Regions from separate parts of the Pantoea sp. Z09 genome, predicted to be linked through region 2. Evidence: predicted binding sites of a transcription regulator. Region 2 holds the regulator's gene; the other holds the start of a gene.
What was found. The regulator PhoB, encoded in region 2, activates phosphate uptake and scavenging genes when phosphate is short. The targets are predictions, from matches to a motif close to CTGTCATAAAACTGNCNNAT.
Positions count from the first base shown of each region.

Region 1: phoA (alkaline phosphatase) is a predicted target of PhoB. The motif match lies at 1,016-1,035, and genes of this name have one in related genera.

Region 1 is NZ_CP092373.1:2,320,742-2,327,958, reverse strand. It holds RNA gene MC269_RS11155 (RtT sRNA) at 590-718, opposite strand; tRNA gene MC269_RS11150 (tRNA-Ser) at 765-852, opposite strand; gene phoA (alkaline phosphatase) at 1,096-2,520, shown strand; gene mfd (transcription-repair coupling factor) at 2,563-6,006, opposite strand; gene MC269_RS11135 (hypothetical protein) at 6,109-6,318, opposite strand; gene lolC (lipoprotein-releasing ABC transporter permease subunit LolC) at 6,540-7,217, shown strand, end outside.
Region 2 is NZ_CP092373.1:2,934,170-2,941,386, reverse strand. It holds gene MC269_RS14155 (AAA family ATPase) at 1-2,937, opposite strand, end outside; gene sbcD (exonuclease subunit SbcD) at 2,934-4,133, opposite strand; gene phoB (phosphate response regulator transcription factor PhoB) at 4,329-5,018, shown strand; gene phoR (phosphate regulon sensor histidine kinase PhoR) at 5,033-6,346, shown strand; gene MC269_RS14135 (PstS family phosphate ABC transporter substrate-binding protein) at 6,365-7,217, shown strand, end outside.

The DNA.
Region 1 (7,217 bases), 610 kb from region 2:
TTCTGATGGTTGTTAATATTTTCATATCAATAAGAATATTTTATATTTTTGCAAAGCAGTTTATTTATTTTTTCTTTGCAATTTCATTTTCGAAAGAAATGGAAAGGTATATTTTGTTAAAAGATGAAGAGGAGTTGATGAGGAATTTTAAGTTATAAATTAACTTTCTTTTATTTTTCAAGCGCTAATAATTTTCAAAAATGATTTTTAATTTTTGTTTAGACTCGCTTTTAAGATGATGGCGGTGAGAGGGGGATTGACTCGCTGCGCTCGCCCTGCGGGCAGCGTCGCAAGCTCCGCTGTCCAACGGGCTGTGCCCGTTGTCGAACCCCGGCGGGGGTTCTCATATCCCTCTCACCGAAGAATATGTAAAAAAAATGCCTGAACGTCAGTTCAGGCACTTTCTTGAATTTGTGGCGGTGAGAGGGGGATTGACTCGCTGCGCTCGCCCTGCGGGCAGCGTCGCAGGCTCCGCTGTCCAACGGGCTGTGCCCGTTGTCGAACCCCGGCGGGGGTTCTCATATCCCTCTCACCGAAGAATATGTAAAAAAAATGCCTGAACGTCAGTTCAGGCACTTTCTTGAATTTGTGGCGGTGAGAGGGGGATTGACTCGCTGCGCTCGCCCTGCGGGCAGCGTCGCAGGCTCCGCTGTCCAACGGGCTGCGCCCGTTGTCGAACCCCGGCGGGGGTTCTCATACCCCTCTCATCGAGGGATATAAACGAAAAAAGCCTGAACGTGAGTTCAGGCTTTTCTCTGAAATGATGGCGGTGAGAGGGGGATTCGAACCCCCGATACGTTGCCGTATACACACTTTCCAGGCGTGCTCCTTCAGCCACTCGGACACCTCACCACATTTTTCCGCTGACCTTGCTGGGTCAACGGGGCGCTACTATAGGGAGTCGGCCCAAAAGGGTCAAGCACTATTTTTCTCTTTTTTTCTATCCGCTTAAGCTCTGTTCGAATCGTTTTATCCCTGCGCATCTCGCTCAGATTGTCATCAAAAAGCCATCTCACAGCCACAAAAATGTCACCAAAGCATCACAGACTTAACCGCTGAAACTTCTGGTAAATTTTTCTCATAAAGGAATACAAGATGAAACCGATGCGCCTCTTTACCTTTTCGCTGCTCGCCTCGCTGGTGAGTCTATCCGTGCACGCTGAAACCGCCAGCGCGCCCGCAGACGCAGGCTACTCGCGCGCCGCCACCGGCGATATCACCCAGCACGGCGGCGCGCGCCGTCTTACCGGCGATCAGACCGAGGCGCTGAAAGCGTCGCTGCGCAACAGCACGGCGAAAAACGTCATTCTGCTGATTGGCGACGGCATGGGCGATTCAGAGATCACCGCCGCGCGCAACCTGGCGGAAGGCGCAGGCGGTTTCTTTAAAGGACTGGACGCGCTGCCGCTCACCGGCCAGTACACGCACTATTCGCTCGACAAGAAAACCCACAAGCCTGATTACGTCACCGATTCCGCCGCCTCCGCCACCGCATGGGCCACCGGCACCAAGAGCTACAACGGCGCGATCGGCGTCGACGTGAACGGCAAGGATCAGCAAACGTTGCTGGAGATCGCCAAAGCGGCAGGCAAAGCGACCGGCAACGTCTCCACCGCAGAGCTGCAGGACGCTACGCCCGCCGCGCTGATGGCGCACGTTACCAGCCGCAAATGCTACGGCCCGGAAAAAACAAGCGAGCTGTGCGCCAGCAACGCGCTGGAGCAGGGCGGTAAAGGCTCGATCAGCGAGCAGATCCTGAAAACCCGCGCCGACGTGGTGCTGGGCGGCGGCGCGAAATCCTTTAACGAGCTGGCGAAAGCGGGCGACTACCAGGGCAAAACCCTGCGGGAACAGGCGCAGGCGCGCGGCTATCAGCTGGTGAACGACTGGCAAAGCCTGAATGCGGTAACGGCAGCGAATAACGATAAGCCGCTGCTCGGCCTGTTCGCCGACGGCAATATGCCGGTGCGCTGGAAAGGGCCGCAGGCGAGCCACTATGGCAACATCGAGCAAGCGGCGGTGACCTGTGAGGTGAATAAAGATCGCCCGGTCGCCACCCCGACGCTGGCGCAGATGACCAACAAAGCGATTGATCTGCTGAAAACCAACCCGAACGGCTTTTTCCTGCAGGTAGAGGGCGCGTCGATCGATAAAGAGGATCACGCGGCGAACCCGTGCGGTCAGATCGGCGAAACGGTGGATCTCGATGAAGCGGTGCAGCAGGCGCTCGCCTTCGCGCGGGCGGAGGGCAATACGCTGGTGGTGGTCACGGCGGATCATGCGCACAGCAGCCAGATCATCGCCAACGGCAGCAAAGCGCCCGGCCTGACGCAGGCGCTGAATACCAAAGACGGCGCGGTGATGACTATCAGCTACGGCAACTCGGATACGGATTCGCAGGGGCATACCGGCACGCAGCTGCGCATCGCGGCCTATGGCCCTTATGCGGCTAACGTGGTGGGACTAACCGATCAGACCGATCTCTTCTTTACGCTGCGTAGCGCGATGGCACTGAAGTAAAAGACGTCACGTCTCCCGCTCGCGGGAGACGTTATCACTACACTAAATGCGGTTTTCGCGCAGCTGCGCCATAAAGCTCTGCACCCACTCCATCCGCAGCTTGCGCTCCGCCAGATCGCGCGTAAAGCGCAAACGGGTTGGGCCGTCGAGCTTCCACTGCTGCGGATCCTTCTGCAGCAGGCTAATCAGCCAGCCGGGATCGACGCTGTTCTGCGGCGCAAAATCAAAGAAGCCGCCTTTGTCGCTGACCTCGATCTTACGGATGCCGAGACTGCGCGCCACCAGCCGCAGGGTGGCGATATCCAGCAGATTGCGCGCCGCATCCGGCAAGACGCCGAAGCGGTCGATCATCTCCACCTTCAGCTCCTGCAACTCTTCTTCGCTGTCGGCGCTGGCGATGCGCTTATAGAGCGACAGGCGCGTATTGACGTCAGGGATAAACTCCTCCGGCAGCAGCGCGGGCATACGCAGCTCGATCTCGGTCTGATTGCTGGTGAGATCTTCCAGCGACGGCTCGCGCCCCGCCTTCAGCGCATCCACCGCGTTTTCCAGCAGCTCCATATAGAGCGAGAAGCCCAGCGTCTCCATCTGCCCGCTCTGCTCCTCGCCGAGCAGCTCGCCCGCGCCGCGGATCTCCAGATCGTGCGTCGCCAGCGCGAAGCCTGCGCCAAGATCTTCCAGCGAGGCGATCGCCTCCAGACGCTTCTGCGCGTCGCTGGTCATCGCCTTGGGATGCGGCGTCAGCAGCCAGGCGTAGGCCTGATGATGCGAACGCCCGACGCGACCGCGCAGCTGGTGCAGCTGCGCCAGACCGAAGTGGTCGGCGCGCTCGATGATAATGGTATTCGCAGTCGGGATGTCGATGCCGGTTTCGATGATGGTGGTGCAGACCAGCACGTTGAAACGCTGGTGGTGGAAGTCGTTCATCACCCGCTCGAGATCGCGCTCGCGCATCTGGCCGTGGCCGATGGCGATGCGCGCTTCCGGCACCAGCTCCTCCAGCCGCTGCGCCGCTTTCTCGATATTCTCGACGTCGTTATAGAGGTAGTAGACCTGGCCGCCGCGCAGCACTTCGCGCAGGATCGCCTCGCGCACCACCAGACTGTCGTACTCGCGCACAAAGGTCTTTACCGCCAGACGACGCGCGGGCGGCGTGGCGATAATCGACAGATCGCGCATGCCGCTCATCGCCATATTCAGGGTGCGCGGGATCGGCGTGGCGGTCAGCGTCAGGATATCGACGTCGGCGCGCATCGCCTTGATACGCTCTTTGTGGCGCACGCCGAAGCGGTGCTCTTCATCGACGATCAGCAGCCCTAAATCGTGCCACTTCAGGTCGCTCATCAGCAGCTTGTGGGTGCCGATCAGGATATCGATCTTGCCCTCGCTCGCCGCCTGCAGCACCTGCGTCTGCTCTTTGGCGCTGCGGAAGCGCGACAGCATCTCGATACGCACCGGCCAGTTGGCGAAGCGATCGCGGAAGTTGTCGTAGTGCTGCTGCGCCAGCAGCGTGGTCGGCACCAGCACCGCCACCTGCTTGTGGTTCTCTACCGCGAGGAACGCCGCGCGCATCGCCACTTCGGTTTTGCCGAAGCCAACGTCGCCGCACACCAGACGATCCATCGCCAGCGGCTGGCACATGTCGCTCAGCACCGCGTTGATCGCCTGCGCCTGATCCGGCGTGGTTTCGAACGGGAAGCTCTCGCAGAACAGCTGATACTGTTCGCGGTCATGCTTAAAGGCGTAGCCCGCTTTGGCCGCGCGCTGAGCGTAGATATCCAGCAGCTCGGCGGCGACATCGCGCACTTTTTCCGCCGCTTTCTGACGCGCGCGCGTCCAGGCGTCGCTGCCCAGCTTGTGCAGCGGCGCGTTTTCATCCGCGCCGCCGGCGTAGCGGCTAATCAAGTGCAGCGACGACACCGGCACGTAGAGTTTGGCGTCGTTGGCGTAGGAGAGCATCAGATACTCCGCCATGATGCCGCCCGCTTCCAGCGTGGTCAGGCCGATATAGCGGCCGACGCCGTGTTCCAGATGCACCACCGGCTGACCGGGCGTCAGCTCCGCCAGGTTGCGGATCAGAATATCGGGATTGATGGTGCGGCGCGTATCCTGGCGGCGACGGCTGACGCGTTCGCCCAGCAGATCGCTTTCGCAAATCAGCGCGCGGCCGCGCAGCGTATCGACAAAGCCGCGCTCGCTGGCGCCAATCATCAGCGTAAAGCGTTCACTCTCCGCTTCATCGAAGCGGTGCACCGTCTGCGGACGCAGCTTGATACGCGCCAGCAGCTCCTGCAGGCTCTCGCGCCGGCCTTCGCTCTCTACCGAGAAGGTGACCTGGCCGCTGAAGCCGTCGAGGAACTGGCGCAGCGGATCGAGCGGCGCTTTGGCCTGCGCCTGCACGGCGATATCCGGCAGCGGCTGATAGCCAAGATTGGTGTTGGCCGCTTTTTCCGGCAGCGCCTCGTTGCTCATCTGCACGCGCGGCCACTGGTTCAGCTCGCTCAGCAGCGCGTCGGGGCGCAGCCACAGCGTGGTCGGCGTCAGCAGCGGACGCATCGGGTCGACGCGGCGGTTCTCATAGCGCGCCTCCACGTCCTGCCAGAAACGCTCTGCGCCGCCGCTGAGATCGCCGCAGTTCACAATCAGGGTATTGTCGGGCAGGTAGCTGAACAGCGTCGGCAGATCCTGCTCGAAAAAGAGCGGCTGCCAGTATTCGATCCCGGCGGGCAGCGTGCCTTTGCTCACCTGCTGATAGATATGCTCCGGCTCGCGGCGCACGTCGAACAGCTCGCGCCAGCGGGTGCGGAACAGCTCGATGGCCGCTTTGTCGGTAGGAAACTCATGGGCCGGCAGCAGATTGATGGCTGGCACCGCTTCCAGCGTGCGCTGGCTGTCGACGTCGAACAGCCGCAGGCTGTCAATTTCGTCGTCGAAAAAGTCGATGCGGTAGGGCTGCTCGCTGCCCATCGGGAAGAGATCGAGCAGCGCGCCGCGCGTGGCGTATTCGCCATGCTCCATCACCTGGTCGACGTGGCGATAGCCCGCCTGTTCCAGCTGATCGCGCAGGCGATCGCGCGACAGCTTCTGTCCCTGCTTCATCACCAGCGCGTGACCGTGCAGATAGGGATGCGGACAGACGCGCTGCATCAGGGTGTTGACCGGCATAATCAGCATGCCGCGCGTCATGGTCGGCAGCTGGTACAGCGTCGACAGACGCGCCGAAATAATGTCCTGATGGGGCGAGAAGCTGTCGTAGGGCAGCGTTTCCCAGTCGGCGAGATGGCTGACGGGCAGATCGGTAAACTGACGGATTTCATCCAGCAAACGCAGCGCGGTTTGCATATCAGGGGTCACCATCAGCACCGGACCGGCGTGGCGCTCGGTGATGCTGGCGCATTCCACCGCGTGCGCGGCGCCGATCAGCTGGCCGAGCTGGCGACGATCGCCGGGTTTTACGGGCAGGGCATAGCGGGTCTGTTCGGACATGGGATCTTGTGCTTCTCTCCATTTTTTCCAGGGCGTCATGATTCCACATTACGCCCTGGCGATCACCTGCTGCGACGGTTTTTCCTTTGCGCGGTGGCCGGGTTATTTAGCGGATGGTTGGGTATAGTGCATGCGCGGACGATCGACATTCGCCCAGCTCAACTCTGTTTCCAGATGGTAGCTGTGGTTGCCGTCGTCCCACTTGACGTAGTAACCGGTGGGCGCGTCTCCCTGTTCAAAAACGTTAACAACTTCGCCTTTAATCTCTCCCGATTTGTGCTTCACAATACTGCCTTTGGGATATCTGAACATGGTGTTTACTCCAGCGCCTGAGGAGCGGGATATCGGCTCCAGTTAATAGTGTAGCCTACCCGGTCGGCTGGCGATTAAGCGTACAGGCCAGCCCGTTAGCACGCTTTTTAACAAAAATCGGCCATACTTTGCCGCGTACTCAGAGGGTTAGAGGTTTCATAAACAGGACGCCTCCTTTATCATCACTGGTCTACTTTCAGGCTACTGCCAAGACGGAATACATGTATCAACCTGTCGCGCTATTTATCGGCCTGCGCTATATGCGCGGGCGAGCATCGGATCGCTTTGGTCGCTTCGTTTCCTGGCTCTCCACCATCGGCATCACGCTCGGCGTGCTGGCCCTTGTCACCGTTCTCTCGGTGATGAACGGCTTTGAACGCGAGCTGGAGGGCAATATTCTCGGCCTGATGCCGCAGGCGCTGGTCACCAGCGAGAAGGGCAGCATTAACCCGCAGCAGCAGCCCGCCGACAGCCTTAAGCTGGCGGGCGTCAGCCGCATGGCGCCGCTTACCACCGCCGACGTGGTATTGCAGAGCGCGCATAACGTGTCGGTCGGCGTGATGCTCGGCATTCAGCCCGATGAGAAGGATCCCCTCACGCCTTATCTGGTCAATACGCCGCAAAGCATGCTGCAGTCGGGCCAGTACAACGTCATCCTCGGCGAACAGCTGGCGACGCAGCTCGGCGTCAAGCGCGGCGACGAGCTGCGTCTGATGGTGCCGTCGGTCAGCCAGTTTACCCCGATGGGCCGCGTGCCGAGCCAGCGCCTGTTTACCGTGGCGGGCACCTATGCCGCCAACAGCGAGGTGGACGGCTACCAGATCCTGGTCAACCAGCAGGACGCCTCGCGCCTGATGCGCTATCCGGCGGGCAACGTGACCGGCTGGCGCCTGTGGCTG
Region 2 (7,217 bases):
AGCCTGCAGGGCGTGTCGCTGCCGATCGCACTGCTGAAGCCGAGCGCGCAGCGCGCGCGCCTCCTCTTCATCCAGCAGCGCGGCGCGCAGGCTCGCTTCATCGCCGAAGCCGGCGGCGGCCAGCGCAGCGGCTAACTGCTGCTGCGCCGCGTCCAGCCTCTGGCCGAGGGTTTGCCGACGGGCGTCAAGCTCCGCTGCACGACCGGCCAGCTGGCTGAGTGCGCTGTGGGTATTCTGCTGCGCCTCCAGCGCGGCGGCCAGCGCGGCCTCCTGCTGCTGGATCTGCGCCTGCATCTGCCGCCGCGCCGCGGTGACGTCGTCTTCGCCAAACAGCGCCAGCCGCCTGTCGCGCTGCTGCGCCAGCGTCGTTTCGCTTTGCGCGCGCTGCTGCAGCAGCGCGTCAAGCCGCTGGCGCTCGCTCTCCACGCGCTGCTGCAGGCTAACGCACTGCGCCTCGGCGCGCGCCAGCTGCGGCTGCAGCTGGGCAAGCTGCTGCTCGCTCTCATTCCACTGCTGCCAGCGCTGCTGCTGCTGCTGCAGCCAGCCGTCGCGCGTTGCCGCGTCGGGCAGGGCGAGGCCGGCGTCGGCCAGCGCCTGACGCAGCGCATCGCTGCGCAGCCGCCAGTCGCTTTCCTCCTGCGCCAGACGCTGCGTCAGCGTTGTGGCGCGCTCCTGCAGGTTAGCGAGCGTTTGCTGGGCCAGCTGCCGCTGCTGCTGATGCCGCTGCAGCGCCTGCTGATGGCGCAGATGTTCATCTTTCGCCTGCTGGAGTAGACGCGCCGCCGCTTCCTGCTGGCGAACGCGCTGCTGCAGCGTCTGCTCTTCGCGGTTCTGCTGCTGCTGCCAGACGGCCAGCGCCGCGCTGTCGTCTGGGTCGAAGGTGAGCACCAGCTCACGCTGTAGCGCCTGCCACTGCTGGCTGAGCGCGTCAAGCTGCTGGGTTTCCGCCGCCAGTTCGTCGCGCAGCCGCTGCTGCTCGGTCTGCGCCTGTTTCAGCGCCTCGCCGGTTTTGATGCCCTCTTCGCGCAGCGCCTCGACGCGCTGCTCCTGCTCGGCCAGCCGCTGCTGATTCTCGCTCAGCGTCAGCGCGGCGTAGCGCGCGACCGCCGGATGCTGGCAGGAGCCGCACAGCGGGCAGGGCTGCTCCGGCTCGAGGCGCGCGCGCCAGGCGGAAAGATCGGCGATATGCTGCTCCAGCTCGCAGATCTTTTTAATATCGGCAAGGACGCTTTTTTCTCGCGCCCAGGCGGCGCGCAGTGCCTGCAGCGAGGCATCATCCTGCTGCAGACGCTTTTCCAGCGCGGCGAGGCGCTGCTGCCGCGCGCCGATATGCTGCTGCAGCGGCGCCCACTGCGAGGCGAGTACCGCCAGCTGCTGGCGCAGCGGGCGGCTGGCCTCGCTCTGCGCCAGGCTGGCCTGCAGCGCCTGCGGCGGATGCTGCTGCTCCAGATCGGCCAGCGCCTGTTGCGCCGTCTGCAGCGCACCTGCCGCCTGCTGCTCCGCATGGCTCAGCGGCTCGGCCTGCTGCGTCAGTTCGCTCAGCATCGCCTGCTGGCGGCTCAGCGCCTGCTGCTGCTGCTGCTGCGCTTCGCGCAGCGCCGCCAGCGCGCTTTCCCGCTGCGCCAGCTGGGCGAAACGCTCCTGCCACAGCGTCAGCGACGATCCCCACTGCGGCAGCGTGCCCTGATCGGCGCGCCAGCTCTGTAGCCGCGCCAGCGTGACCTGCAGCGCGTCGCGCTGGGCGCTGTCGTTGTGCAGCGCGCGCTCGCTTTGCGTCAGCGTCTGCTGCTGCTGTTCAGCCTCGCGCTGCTGCTGCTGCGCCTGGGCGAGCAGCGCGGCAATCTGCTGATCCAGCGGGATAATCTGTTCCGTCAGCAGCGTCTCCTGCTGCTGCTGCTGGCACAGCGCGGCGTCGCGCGCCGCCTGTAGGGTTTCGCGCTGCTGCTGGTCGCGCTGCGCCTGCTGTTCGGCGGCCAGCTGCTGCTGCGCCAGCTGCTGCTGGGTCTGCTGCAGCTGCTGCTGCTCCTGCAGCAGGCTGTCGCGCTGAAGCAGCCGGTCGCGCAGCTTCTCCGCCGGTTCGCTGCGCGCCAGCCGCTGGCGATCCGTTTCCGCATCGCGCCACGCCTGCTCCGCCGCCGCCAGCGCCGCCTGCGCCGCCTGTATCTCGCTCTCCAGCTGCTGCGCCTGCGTCAGCCACTGATGCTGCTGATGCAGCCTGCCGCTCTGCTGCGTCAGCGCCTGCTCCGCCTCGGTCAGCCCGGCCAGCTGTTGCTGCAGCGCCTCACGCGCGTCGGCGTCGAGCAGCGTCAGGGTGCCGGCGCGGCTGCGCAGGTTATCCAGCGCCAGCCGCGCCGCTTTGTGGCGCTCATAGATGGCGACGGAGATCTGGCCGTAGATTTCGGTGCCGGTCAGCTCCTCCAGCAGTTCGGCCCGTTCGCCCGGCTTTGCGTTGAGAAAGGCGGCGAACTGTCCCTGCGACAGCATCATTGAGCGGGTAAAGCGCTCGAAGTCGAGACCCGACAGCGACTCGATCAGCTTTAATTTGTCGTTAACCTTGTCGGCGAAAATTTTGTCGTCGACGCAGCGCGCCAGCTCGACGCGCGGTGCCTGCAATTTGCCGTCGGCGGCGCCGCGCGCGCGGTTCTGGCTCCAGAAGGCGCGCCAGGCTTCGCCTTTGATCTCGAACTCCACTTCAGCCAGGCATTCGGCGGTGTCGCGCGTCATCAGCCCGTTTTGCGTCTGCGACAGCACGCCGAGGCGCGGCGTCTGGTGATAGAGCGCCAGGCAGATGGCGTCGAGCAGGGTGGTTTTACCTGCACCGGTGGCGCCGGTAATAGCGAACAGGCCGTTGCTGGCGAACGGCTCGCTGCGAAAGTCGATAAACCATTCGCCTTTCAGCGCGTTAAGATTTTTGAAACGCAGCGTGAGAATTTTCATTCGCTCTCCTCCAGCGACGCGAGGGTGGCGCGGAACAGCTCGCTGAGGCGCGCATGCTCCGATTCTTCGATATCCTCCGCCAGCGCGATGCGGCGGGCGAAGACCTCTTCCACCTTCAGCTCGTTCAGGGTTTCGTTTTTCAGCTGCGCCAGGCTGTGCTGACGCTGTTCGCGGCTGCGGCGCAGCAGCAGCACCTCGACCGGCAGGTCGGCAGTTAGCGCCTCGACGCGGCGCTGCAGATCGCTGAGAAACTCCTGGGTGGTGACCTCAATATCGAGCCAGACCGCTTTCTCGCCCTGATGATCGGCGAAAGGCGCCAGCTGCGCTTCAATCTCCGCCAGCGAGCCTTTCAGCATCTTCATCGGCTGAAACAGGGGAACGGGCAGCGGCGTGACGGACTGCAGACCGGCGCTATCCAGCTCCAGCAAAAAGACGCTTTTCTCGCTGCCGAGTTCGTCGAAGCTGAGCGGGATGGGCGAGCCGCTGTAGCGGATATGATCGCTGTTGGCGACGCGCTGGGCGCGATGAATATGGCCGAGCGCCACGTAGTCGACCTCAGGAAACGCCGAGGCGGGAAAGGCGTCGAGGGTGCCGATATAGATATCGCGCACCGAATCGCTTTTGCTGACGCCGACGGTGGTGAGATGGCCGGTGGCGATCACCGGCAGCGCCAGCGGATGGGCGCGCGCCGCGTCGACGCTGCGCTGATAGTGCGCGGCGATCGCCTCCAGCAGGCTGAGCTGTTTTTCGCGGCCCGACTGGCCGGCGCGGCTGCGCAGAATATCGCGCGGCCGCAGATAGGGAATGGCGCACAGCAGCGCGCCCGGTTCGCCGGCGCGATCGCGCAGCAGCAGCAGGTTGTGATCCGCCTGCGGCGTGGTGATCACCTGGGTATTGAGGCAGGCGAGCAGGGCGCGCGACTCGTTAAGGGTCGCCACCGAGTCGTGGTTGCCCGCCAGCACCACCAGCTGACAGCCGGTCGGCTGCAGCGCCACCACGAAGCGGTTGAACAGCTCGCGCGCGTAGCTCGGCGGCGTGCCGCTATCAAACAGATCGCCTGCGACGATCAGCGCGTCGACCTGATGCGCCTCAATACGCGCCAGCAGCCAGTCGAGAAAGGCCTGGTGCTCGGCCGCCCGGCTTTTGTTATAGAAAAACTGACCGAGGTGCCAGTCCGCGGTGTGAATGATGCGCATAAAACTCCCTGACGAATCGGTTTGCCGGACGATTATACCGGCTATGGGGCAAAAGCGAAAAAAGCCGCGCCGGCGGTGATAAAGCGGTGTTAAAGCGCTGATTGAGCGGCTATGTTTTTCATAAAAGTGTCATAAATCTGACGCATAATGGCGCCGCATATAACGGTGACAGCGGTCACATCAGCAGGAGTTACAATGGCTAAGCGCATTTTGGTTGTGGAAGATGAAGCCCCTATCCGTGAAATGCTGTGTTTCGTTCTGGAGCAGAACGACTACCAGCCCATCGAGGCCGAGGATTATGACAGCGCGATAGGGAAACTGATTGAGCCCTGGCCAGATCTGATCCTGCTGGACTGGATGCTGCCAGGCGGCAGCGGCATTCAGTTTATCAAGCACCTGAAGCGCGAAGCGTTAACGCGCGATATCCCGGTGATGATGCTGACAGCGCGCGGCGAAGAGGAAGATCGCGTGCGCGGGCTGGAAGTGGGCGCGGACGACTATATTACCAAGCCCTTCTCGCCGAAAGAGCTGATGGCGCGCATCAAAGCGGTGATGCGCCGCATTTCGCCGATGGCGGTGGAAGAGGTGATCGAGATGCAGGGCCTGAGCCTGGATCCGTCGTCGCACCGCGTAATGTCGGAGTCGACGCCGCTGGAGATGGGGCCGACCGAATATAAGCTGCTGCACTTCTTTATGACCCATCCCGAGCGGGTTTACAGCCGCGAACAGCTGCTGAACCACGTCTGGGGTACCAATGTTTATGTGGAGGATCGCACCGTTGACGTGCATATCCGCCGCTTACGCAAGGCGCTGGAACTCTCCGGCCACGATCGCATGGTTCAAACCGTTCGCGGAACGGGGTATCGTTTCTCCGCCCGCTACTAAACGGAGTTGCCACCGTGCTGGAACGACTCTCCTGGAAGAGACTGCTCTCCGAGCTGGCGCTGGCCTGCCTGCCGGCGCTGATTATCGGACTGATTTTCGGCTATCTGCCCTGGCTGCTGCTGCTCAGTGTGCTGACGGTGCTGCTGTGGCACTTCTATAATCTGATGCGTCTGTCGCACTGGCTGTGGGTGGACCGCACCATGACGCCGCCCACCGGTCAGGCGAGCTGGGAGCCGCTGTTTTACGGCCTCTATCAGATGCAGCTGCGCAACCGGCGGCGGCGGCGCGAGCTGGGCAACCTGATCAAACGCTTTCGCAGCGGCGCCGAAACCCTGCCCGACGCGGTGGTGCTGACCACGGAAGAGGGCACTATATTCTGGTGCAACGGGCTGGCGCAGCAGCATCTCGGCCTGCGCTGGCCAGAAGACAACGGCCAGAACATCCTCAATTTGCTGCGCTACCCGGAATTCTCCCGCTATATTCGCCAGCGCGACTTCAATAAGCCCCTCACCCTGATCCTCAATAACCAGCACCATATGGAGTTCCGCGTAATGCCCTACAGCGAAGGGCAGTGGCTGATGGTGGCGCGCGACGTCACGCAAATGCATCAGCTGGAAGGGGCGCGGCGCAACTTCTTCGCCAACGTTAGCCACGAGCTGCGCACGCCGCTAACGGTGCTGCAGGGCTATCTGGAGATGATGAGCGACTCGGTGATGAACGAGCGCTCGCGCGGTAAAGCGCTGCAAACCATGCAGGAGCAGACGCGCCGCATGGACAGCCTGGTGCGCCAGCTGCTGACGCTGTCGCGCATCGAGGCCGCGCCGGCGATCGATATGAAAGAGACCGTGGATGTGCCGATGATGCTGCTGCTGCTGCAGCGCGAAGCGGAGACGCTAAGCGGCGGCCGTCATAGCATCCATTTTCATACCGACCCGCACCTCAAGGTGCTCGGCGACGACGATCAGCTGCGCAGCGCCCTCTCTAATCTGGTCTATAACGCGGTGAACCACACGCCTGAAGGCACGCGCATCGACATCAGCTGGCTGCGCAACCGTCAGGGCGCGCAGTTTAAGGTGTGCGATAACGGCCCAGGCATTCCCGCCGAGCATCTGCCGCGCCTGACCGAACGCTTCTACCGCGTGGATAAGGCGCGCTCGCGCGCCACCGGCGGCAGCGGGCTGGGGCTGGCAATCGTCAAGCACGCCCTCAGTCACCATAACGCGCGGCTGGAGATCACCAGCATTCCCGATAAAGAGACCTGTTTTACCTTTACGCTGCCGTCGAGGTTGATCGTCAGCGCGGGATTACAGGAGAATGCGGTCCATTAATCCTTAATGGAATCGGTTATGCGCGCCTTGCTGCTGTTGCTTTCTCTCTTCACGCCCGCCGTGGTTTCGGCGGCGCCGCAGCCCGAAATGCTGGCCGGCAACCTCAGCAGCGTCGGCTCCGACACGCTGGGCACGCTGATGATGCTGTGGAGCGAGGATTTCAGCGCGCGCGCGCCGGGGGTGAATCTGCAGGTGCAGGCCTCTGGCTCCTCGACCGCGCCCACTGCGCTGGCGGCGGGCGCGGCGCAGCTCGGCCCGATGAGCCGCCCGATGCAGGCGGAAGAGCGCCAGCTGTTTCAGGCGCGCTATGGCTATGCGCCGCTTGCCGTGCCGGTGGCGCTCGACGCGCTAGTGGTGGTTGTCAATCAGCGCAATCCGCTGACGCAGATCGCCGCGCGCCAGCTGGATGCGGTTTTCTCCATCACGCGCCTGTGCGGCGCCACGCAGCAGCCGACGCGCTGGGGCGATCTCGGCGTGCGTCAGCCCGACTGGGCGCGCCGTCCGCTGCAGCGCTACGGGCGCAACTCCGCCTCGGGCACCTGGGGCTTCTTTAAGCAGCAGGCGCTGTGCAACGGCGATTTCCGCGCCGACGTGGCGGAGTTTCCCGGCTCGGCCGCCGTGGTGCAGGCGGTTGCCGCCAACCCGCGCAGCATCGGCTACGCCAGCTTCGGCTTTCATCTCAGCGGCGTGAAGATGCTCGCCGTGGCCGACGCGCAGGGCGAGGCGGTGGCGCCGGACGCCGACTCTATCCGCAGCGGTCGCTATCCCTGGGCACGCCCGCTCTATCTTTACGTTAACAAAGCGCCGGGCAAACCGCTGCCGCCGCTGGTGGACGCCTTTCTGCATCAGGTGCTGTCGCCCCAGGGCCAGC